DNA from 2 places in the Arthrobacter sp. WCS2018Hpa-7 genome. Region 2 is predicted to be linked to the other one. Evidence: predicted binding sites of a transcription regulator. Region 2 holds the regulator's gene; the other holds the start of a gene.
What was found. Region 2 encodes Rex, which represses fermentation and respiration genes when NADH is low (regulators of the CRP and FNR family bind a similar motif). Its sites were predicted from a motif close to CTTGTGAANNNNTTCACAAG; they were not measured.

Region 1 (4,854 bases), on a different contig from region 2:
AGCGCGACGGCGGAAACGGGCGCCTGCGGCCACGGCACCACAGTGGGAGCTGCTCCGAACAGTTCGGAAGAATCAACCATCGGTACGTTCAACGGAAGCTTTCCGCGCTCCTGCTCCGCCGCTGCGGCGGCTCGGGCGGCTTCAGCAGCCCTCGCTGCCTCTGCCTGACGGGCTGCTTCGGCGGCTTTCGCAGCGTCGGCTGCTATACCGGCGTCGACCGCTGCCTTGTCTGCCAACCCGGCGAGTTCGGCAAGCATGGCGTCAATCGAGGCAACGTGGGCGGCGGTGGCTTCGTCGCGCTTGGCAGCAGCAAACTGCCCGGTGGTGGCGAATGCCCGCAGGTCAGCCCGGCTGCCCTCCAGCGCCACAGTGGCGGCTGCCCGCCGTTCCGCACCCTTGTCGAGAGTGGCGTAGGCAAGGATGCGGTCGTCCAGGTCTTGCGCAGTAGCGAAACCATACTCAAGGAAGTAGCGGACATCCGCATGGTTGGTGGATCCCAGGGCAAGGTCCGCCGCCTTGTTCACGTGGCTGCCACCGAGGTCCAGCAGTTGGTAAACGCGCTGGCGGTCCGCGCCGAAAGCGGATACTCCACTTGAATCCCGCGCAATTGCTTCTGCGTGGCCCTTGGCCACGAAGTTCTTGATCGCTGCATCGCCACCCAACATCGCGGCCTCGGCTGCCTTCTTCACTTCAGGCGTGCCAACCAGTGCTAGATCCAGTGTGACCTGCCGGGCTTCCTCGATCAGCGCATCAAGGTCGACACCGGGCGCCGAAACGGTCGCCAGAAGCCCGGGCAACTCCTTGGCAGCCTTTGCGAACGTTTCCTTGAACGGCTTCTCGGAAACCGCGGTTGCGCTGTCCAGGACATTTCGCGGACCAGCCTGGGCACTGAGGAGATCACGATCAACAGTCAGACGTGTCGTGTCTGCTTTCCGTGCAGCCACGGCGGTGTTTCGCGCTTGCTCGACGGCGGTCTTCGCCCGGTCGGCGACTGCTGCGGCTCCTGCGGGGTTGGCCTTGAGATCGTCTTTGACCTGCTGGAGCAGTGCAGAAACGGCAGCCGACTCAGTGTGATGGTCGCCTGCAACGAACTGCCCGTAGCGAAGGAAATCAGCCACAATTTCAGAGTCGTCGGTTGCCAGCGCTGCCTTGGCCGCGACAGAAACGGCAGGATTCCCGGAAGCGATGAGGCCATATGCCGATTGGCGGTCTGCCATCTTCGCTTTGTTCCTCCACCCGGTCAGGACGAACTGCTCCACGGCTTTGTCGCCTTCTTCGAGGCTTTTGGACGCTTCCCGTTGAACGTGGACGTTGCCGTAGTGAAGGAAATAGGTGGTCACAGTGCGCAGGTCACCCTGCCATGTCCCCGCCCATCCCTCAGCAAGGAAGGCATCGATCCTGACCGGATCACCGGTGGCAAGGATCTTCTGGGCAACGGACCGAACATGCTCGCTCCCCCGCTCCGTCAGCTCGGTGACCAACTGCTTGCGGTCCGCTGCCAGCGGGGCGTCCTGTCCGCCGTCGACGAATGCCTGGACCGCACTTGCCCCGCCCACGAGGGCCGACGCCGCTGCGGCGCGGGTGGCCGGGCCACCCGTCCTCCACAGCTCAAGTACGCCCGCCGCGTCGGAGGCCCGTTCAACATACGGGACTGGAGCTTGCGATGCGCTGGGAACCTCAAAATCAGGAGTGTCGTAAGCCTGCGCGGGGGCTGCGACGAGCAAAGACGCGCCAGCCACAAGGGCAACAACGGCAGCGGCCCAACGGCGTCGAGTGTGACGAAGTACAGAAATCAAAAGTCCCCCATAAGGATGCGGTGGCAGCGCTGAATTCAAGGGGGGCGACGCTGAAAAGCGAGGGATGCCTGACCGGTTTGATGAGCTGTCCGCGGTCATCATATCCGAACGGAGACTATGACTTTGACCACCCTCCAAAAGCCGTCCGGTCCGCCAAAGCCGCAGTGTCTGCGATCAAAGACACCAAACCCCCGTGAGTCCGATCACAAGAGGCCCAAAAGTGATGTGCTGGATAGCGATCCCCTCCCAAAGACGAGAAGGTTTTACTATGCAACAAACCAAGCTGGCTACGGAGAGCTCTGTTCTCCAGGCCGCGGGTACGGCGCTCAGCCGAGGCCTGAACGTCCGCCACATCCGCTTCATGGCCCTCGGATCCGCAATCGGCACGGGCCTCTTCTACGGCTCTGCTTCTGCGATTCAGAAAGCCGGCCCGGCCGTCCTCCTTGCTTACATCATTGGCGGCGCGGCCGTGTTCATGGTGATGCGGGCACTCGGCGAGATGGCCGTCCGACACCCCGTTTCCGGGTCCTTCGGCCAGTACGCGTCCAAGTATCTGGGACCGTTCGCGGGTTTCGTGACCGGGTGGACGTACGTGTTCGAGATGGCCATTGTGGCCATCGCCGACGTCACTGCTTTCAGTATCTATATGGGTTTCTGGTTCCCCCAAGTGGACAGATGGATCTGGGTTCTGGCCATCATTCTGTTCCTTGGCGCCATGAACCTGCTCAGCGTGAAGGTGTTCGGCGAACTTGAGTTCTGGTTCTCGCTCATCAAGGTGGTGGCGATCATCGCCATGATCGTGGGCGGTGCGGCGATCGTGGTGTTCGGCTTCCAAACGGGCGACGGCGGCGGCGTGGCACCGGGACTGGGGAACCTGGTGAATCACGGCGGTTTGTTCCCGAACGGTTTTGAGGGGCTCCTGGCCGCGTTCGCCGTCGTGATGTTTGCCTTTGGCGGGATCGAAACGATCGGCATCACAGCGGGTGAAGCCACCAACCCCAAGAAGGTCATTCCGCAGGCTGTTAATACGGTGCCGGTCCGCGTCCTGCTCTTCTACGTGCTGACCCTGGGTGTGCTGATGAGCATCTTCCCCTGGAACGAAATCGGCAGCAGCGGCAGCCCGTTCGTCCAGATCTTCGACGGCCTGGGCATCCCGGCGGCACCGCACATCCTCAACGCTGTGGTCATTACGGCCGCGCTCTCGGCCATCAACAGCGACATCTTCGGAGCCGGCCGCATCCTGTTCGGCCTCGCTCAACAGGGACACGCGCCGAAGAGCTTCAGCAAGATTTCCCGTCACGGCGTTCCGTGGATGACCGTGGTGATGATGGGCGGCATCCTGCTGATTGGCGTCGTGCTGAACGCTGTGATTCCTGAGGACGTCTTTGTGCTCATCGCGTCGATCGCCACCTTCGCTACCGTGTGGGTCTGGGTGATGATCCTGGCGTCGCACGTGGCCATGAAACGGGAGATCAAGCGCAAGGGACTCCCGGCGTCGGAGTTCGGTTCCCCGCTGTGGCCTGCTGCGTCCATCCTGACCATGGCGTTCATGGCCATGGTGATCGTGATCCTGGGCGTCTTCGAGGACACCCGGGTAGCCCTGTATGTAGGCGGCACCTGGCTGGTTCTCCTGTTCGTCGCCTACAAACTGTGGGTCCGCGGTGGCGGCCTGCGCCGGGCAGAGTTGGTGGACGAGACCGCCGCCATCCCCGTGGTGAAGGCACCCTAGTTTCCCTGCGCCGAAACTACAGTTAATGCCAATGTTCGCGCGGAACATTGGCATTAACTGTAGTCTCGCGAGGGGCGCGCGGGGCGTGGGGCGCGGGGGCCGGCGTCTACCGGGCCGACCAGCCACCGTCCATGGTGTAGCTCGCGCCGGTGACCATACCGGCGTCGTCGGAGGCCATCCACGCTGCCAGCGACGCTACTTCCGCAGGCTCCACCAGCCGTTTCACCGCGGACTCAGTCAGCATCACCTTGGCCAGGACCTCGGCTTCGGGGATGCCGTGGAGCCGGGCCTGATCCGCGATCTGCTTCTCCACCAAGGGTGTGCGTACGTAGCCCGGGTTGATGCAGTTGGACGTGACGCCGCGCTCACCACCTTCCAGGGCGGTGACTTTGCTGAGCCCTTCGAGGCCGTGCTTGGCGGAGACATACGCGCTCTTGTAGGCGGACGCCCGCAGCCCATGGACCGACGAAATGTTGATGATCCGGCCGAACCCGTTGGCGTACATGTGCGGGAGTGCGGCCCTGATGAGGAGGAACGGGGCCTCCAGCATCAGGGCCAGGATCCGCCGGAACTCCGCGGGTTCGAACTCCTCGATCGGCGCGACCTTCTGGATGCCGGCATTGTTGACCAGGATGTCGCAGTCCAGGCTGAGTGCGGCCAGGGCGTCCACATCCAGCAGGTCCACCGTCCAGGCTGTGCCGCCCAGCTCGTCGGCGAGCGCCGCAGCTCCGGAGGCATCGACGTCGGCCACTACTACTTTCGCCCCGCGGGCGGCGAGCGCACGGGCGCAGGCAGCCCCGATCCCGCTCGCCCCGCCGGTCACCAGTGCTTTGCGTCCGTTCAAGGAGTTGTCCACGGATTCAGCCTTTCGAAGTAGATGACGTAGTCAGCCCGTGGCGGATGGCATCGGCCTCGTCCACTTCCTGCAGTGCGATGCCCTTGGTCTCCTTCAGCGAAACGACTGCGACGACGGTGATGGCGCAGGCGACCACGAGGTAGATCGCGGTGGGAACCCAGGATCCGGTGTCCTTGAGCCACTGGGTTGCCAGCAGCGGTGCGAGTGAGCCGGCGAAGATCGAGGTGACCTGTGAGCCGAGGGAGACGCCGGAGTAGCGCATGCGGGTGGGGAAGAGCTCGGACATGATGGCCGGTTGTCCGGCGTACATGAAGGCGTGCAGGCAGAGGCCGATGGTCACGGCAAGCACGATCACCACAGCGTTCCTGGTGTCGAACATGGGGAAGGCGAAGAACGGCCAGGTTGCCCCGGCGATCGCGCCCACCAGGTACACGGGCTTGCGTCCCCACGAGTCCACCAGGCGTCCCACCTGC
Region 2 (4,854 bases):
CTGGGTCTGCGAATGAGTTCGTCACCCATACATACGAGGTCGCCGAGCGGAAGGCGTCTTGCGAGATCCAACCAGGTACGCGACCGAGTGCTGATCCGGATGCCTTGAACATTTTCGATCTCGTCGGTGGAGGCCACTACCGTGTGTCCGATCACGCCTTTGCGGCGGACTGACGGGAGAATCCTCGGCTTGCTGAGATGCAATTCATTGGAATCAGACAGCCACGGTGGAAGGCACAAACCATGAAGCCTCGCAGCCGTTACATGGGATATCCAAGCCCCTGGACTTGCGGCCGACAGCGACCTTGCAGCCGCCGACAGCTCGAAATCCCAATCCGACGGACGGTAGAGGCCGCGGCTGACTCCATCTATTCCGATGCGATTCCAGAGGTGCGATTGCTTCAGGCCTGCAGCCTCGGCCTCGTCAAGGGTGAACGGTGCGCTGATCAGTGCGGGCGGAAGGGGCGTGGCATTCGGCATACTTGGCATTCTTGCCCAGAAACGCTTGAGTCATCGTAAGTTATCCACAGGCTCGTTGAGGCAGTCGAGGGATGTGAGAGAAGGTTCGGTTCAAGCCCGAGGGATGTGAGAGATGGTTCCGTTTACGTCCGAGGGATGTGAGAGAGGGTCAGATGCGGGGGCCGCGGAACCTTGAGAAACCCCGCCACAGGCCGTAGACCGCTCCGCCAACCGTGGCGGCTTTGAGCCCGAGCGTTGCTGCGCGGCGACCGGAACGGAAGTCGTACACGGGCCAGTTGTTCTCGCGGGCGTGACGGCGCAACTTGGCGTCCGGATTGATCACCACGGGATGGCCCACCATGGTGAGCAAAGGTATGTCGTTGGCGGAATCGCTGTACGCCCAGCAATGATCCAGATCCAGGCCCTCGCGATCGGCGACGAGCTGGACCGCGACGGCTTTCGCCGGTCCGTGCAGGATGTCGCCCACGAGTTTCCCTGTGTACATGCCATCTTCCACTTCACCGACCGTGCCAAGGGCGCCGGTCAGCCCGAGTCGTGTGGAAATGACCGTCGCCACCTCGATGGGTGTAGCCGTGACGAGCCAGACCTTGCGGCCAACCCTGAGGTGCTGTTCCGCGAGTGCCTTGGTCCCCGGCCAGATCCGCGACTCGATCATTTCGTCGTAGACCTCTTCGCCCAGGGCTTTGATGTCGTCCACAGTGATGCCGGCAGCGAGGGTAAGCGCCGAGTCGCGGACCGAGTGGACGTCTTCCATGTTCTCGCCGCGCATGACGAATTTGAACTGCTTCCAGGCGAATCCGGCCGCTTGCGACAACGTGAAAGCTTTGCGTTCGTACATCTTGCGGGCTACGTGGAAGAGACTTGCACCCTTCATCAAGGTGTTGTCGACGTCGAAGAAGGCTGCTTCGCCCGTGCGCTTCTGCACGTTGTCCTTCTGCACCAAGGCATCTGCGACCACGGCGGCGTTCTTCTCCTCGGGCATGCCTTGAGTCTAGTCAATCGCCGCGGTCCGCGTTCGAGGGCGCACGGTGTCGGGCCGGTGGGGCGTGGGATGTGAGAGATGGTCGGGCCGATGGGCGTGGGATGTGAGAGGGGGTCGGGCCGGTGGGCGTGGGATGTGAGAGATGGTCGGGCCGGTGGGCGTGGGATGTGAGAGATCGTGGGGCCGGTACCTTTGAGGCATGGCTATTCCCGACGTCGTTCTCCTCACCAAAGCTGACTGCCACCTGTGCACCGAGGCGCGTGCCGCCGTCGAGCGTGTCACAAAAAGTCTTGGCGTGCAGTGGACGGAGCAACGGATCGACGACGATCCCCAACTGCAGGACCGTTTCGCGGAAGAGATTCCCGTAGTGCTGGTGGACGGCGTCCAGCGTGACTTTTGGAAGATTGACGAGGAACGGCTCTCCCGGACCCTGAAGAAGGTCCTGGAAGGCTGAGGGGTTACCCGTTGGTAATGGCTTTTGTTGAGTCCGGCCGGGCGTCATAGAGTGGAACAACAAAGCGACGCAATGGAGAATACCGTGACTGCGCTGGAACCGTCCCCGGAGGCTGCAACCGGGGACAACGAACCTGCCGCCAAGCAGATCCCGCCCGCGGCTGTGGCCCGGATGACGCTCTATTTGCGCGCGCTCAACTCCCTGTTGGCCGAAGGCGTGGAGCGGGTCTCCTCCGAAGCGTTGGCCGAAGCTTCAGGCGTCAGCTCGTCCACCCTCCGTAAGGACCTTTCCTACGTGGGCTCGTATGGGACGCGCGGTGTCGGCTATGAAGTCCAGTATTTGAGCCGCCACATTGCTGCTGCCCTGGGCCTGACGCATGACTGGAAAGTCGCCATTGTGGGTGCCGGTAACCTCGGCAAGGCACTGGCCCGGTACGGCGGCTTTGAGTCCCGTGGCTTCGACGTCGTAGCCATTTTCGACGCCGACCCCATGGTGATCGGCAACGAAGTGGGCTGGCTGCGCGTCAGCGACTCCGCGGAGCTCGAGCGGGTCCTGGAACGCACCCACACCAACATGGTGGTGCTGGCGCTGCCTGCCACGGTAGCCCAGGCTGTGTGCGACCGCGTGATTGCCGCCGGGATCCGGAGCATCCTCAGCTTTGCGCCGGTGCTGTTGCAGGTCCCTCCGCATGTGAACCTCCGCAAGGTGGACATGGCCACTGAACTCCAGATTTTGGCGTATCACGCACAACGGGCGCAGACACCGGGCCAGGCTGTTTAGCCTTCGCCGGGTCCGCGCCCGCGCTTGCAGCGTCTGAAACTCTGCGTGTTTAGCGGCCGTACGGGTTCTGGTACGGGGTGCCGAAAGGCTGCGCCTTGCGGAAGTACGGGGCCGACGCCGGCAGGTACAGCATGACGATCGCCGCGACTCCCAGCAGGATCACGATGAGCTGCAGGATGCCGTAGGTGGCACCGAACTGGAACAGGCTGGTGAGGCCCAGGACGGAGATGGCGGCGAACACGGTACCCAGGATCCGTGCCCAGTTCTTGCCCTTGCGGACCGGGAAAGCGACCAGGGCGTAGAGGCCGAGGGCCACAACCGCACCGATGACGGCGCTGATGCCGATCACACCGCGCATGCCTTCCATGGACCCTTCGGGGAGGTCTGTGCCCTGCTGGCTTGCCTGCTGGTTCATGGCGTTGATGAACGCGTCGGCACCGGTGGTGGCCAACAGGAGTGAGCTGATGGCGGAAAGAACGCCGGCCGCTACGATCATCCAGAAGGCGTAGTTGACCATGGGCGGCACAGCGGTGGGACCGGGCTGCTGGCTGGGCCAGTTGGTGTCCTGGCCGTACTGCGGCGCAGCGGGGCCCTGCTGGCCATACTGCGGCGCGGCGGGCTGGCCGTACTGCGGTGCAGCGGGGTTCTGCTGGCCGTACTGCGGTGCGGCGGGGTTCTGCTGGCCGTACTGCGGCGCAGCGGGACTCTGCTGGCCATACTGCGGCGCGGCGGGAGCTGCCGGCTGGGTGCCCGGCTGCTCGGGCTGGTTGGCATCGCCCGGGTTTGACGGCGGGTAGGGAGGGTTGCTCATGGCATTCCTTTGCTTGTTCGACTGCGGGTGCGGCCGCCGGGATCAGCAAAATGACCCTGCCCCCAGCGTGGTTCTGCTTCCACCGTACCTCCCGGGTCTGACGCTGCAGATGATCCCACGCAGGTATTTCCTGCTCGCAGCAAAAATCATCATGTTGGCTTACGCCTTCATGATGAAGGCCGCGGCAATCCCGGAGGATTTACCGCGGCCTTCAGCCTGCATTACCGCCGATAAGGCACGACGGCGGCCGTTGCGTCAGCGTTAAGCGTGACCCTTGACTGCCTTGAACCAGAGTTGTGAGTTCGGGAGCCACATCAGGACCACTGCTACAGCACTGACGAGGAAGCCGAACCAGTTGCTGCCGAGGCCCGTGCTGGAGCCGCCGGCACTGGCTGCACTGAAGATGGTGAGGAGCAAGGAGATACCGGCCACGATGGTGAGTGCGAGGCGGGCCCACTCTTTCCCTTCCTTCATCTTCATCGCCAGGACCACCTGTGCGGCTGCTACGGCCAGGGTGAGGATGAGGATGATCAGCAGGATTGCTGCAACGCCCGGGGCGAACGCAAAGAGGGCGATGATCGCGAAGAATCCGATCAACCCGAACAACAGGCCCAGGAGTCCGGAGATCACCCAGATGAAGTAGGAAACCTTCAGCTCGGTGGGGAGGCCCTGGGTCTTGAACATCCCGGAGAATCCGCCCTGGGGCATGACGTCGTTGAAGTTCCGGGGCCCGTCGGTGGGCATTTCAAAGTGGAAACCAGGCTGTCCAGGGCCTGCCTGTGGCGGGCCGGGCTGTGCCGGGCCGGGCTGTGAATATTGGCCCGGTTGCGACGGCGGCTGGTAACCCTGGGGTGGCTGGTAACCCGCAGGAGGAACATTGCCGGGCTGCGGAGGCTGGGAGCCGGGCTGCTGTGGCTGTGGTGCTTCGTCTGGGGTACTCATGGCATCACTGTAGACCGCAGGTTGAAGGTTGCATAGGAACTTCGGAGCCAACTCGCAGGTAAATACAGGCTGTTTGCCGAACAATTGCGGGGTGACTTCCGGATATGCGAAACGGCGCCCCCACAGCGTGAACTGTGCAGGGCGCCGTTTGGCTTGCCTGGCTACGGATCCGCGTCTTGTTGGCCATCCTCTGCGAAGTGCGGTGTGGATGGCGAACAAGGGCGGGACCCGTGCGCCGGGGCCGGGGTGGAGGGACTATGCGGCGGCCGGTGCGATGAAGGCGAGTTCCAGGTTGATGACAACCTTGTCGCTGACCAGCACGCCACCGGCTTCGAGGACGGCGTTCCAGGTGAGGCCGAAGTCCTTACGGCTGATGGTGGTTTCGCCGGAAACGCCGGCGCGGGTG

Region 1: the regulator Rex is predicted to act here: its motif matches at 1,987-2,006, upstream of RQH14_RS01395 (ALF repeat-containing protein).

The regions. Positions count from the first base shown of each region.
Region 1 is NZ_JAVTJB010000001.1:297,932-302,785, forward strand. It holds gene RQH14_RS01395 (ALF repeat-containing protein) at 1-1,796, opposite strand, end outside; gene RQH14_RS01400 (amino acid permease) at 2,065-3,525, shown strand; gene RQH14_RS01405 (3-hydroxybutyrate dehydrogenase) at 3,632-4,381, opposite strand; gene RQH14_RS01410 (MFS transporter) at 4,386-4,854, opposite strand, start outside.
Region 2 is NZ_JAVTJB010000014.1:24,022-28,875, reverse strand. It holds gene RQH14_RS15195 (DUF559 domain-containing protein) at 1-479, opposite strand, end outside; gene RQH14_RS15190 (HAD-IB family hydrolase) at 628-1,461, opposite strand; gene RQH14_RS15185 (glutaredoxin family protein) at 1,661-1,915, shown strand; gene RQH14_RS15180 (redox-sensing transcriptional repressor Rex) at 1,988-2,695, shown strand; gene RQH14_RS15175 (hypothetical protein) at 2,745-3,506, opposite strand; gene RQH14_RS15170 (hypothetical protein) at 3,768-4,448, opposite strand; gene RQH14_RS15165 (YceI family protein) at 4,704-4,854, opposite strand, start outside.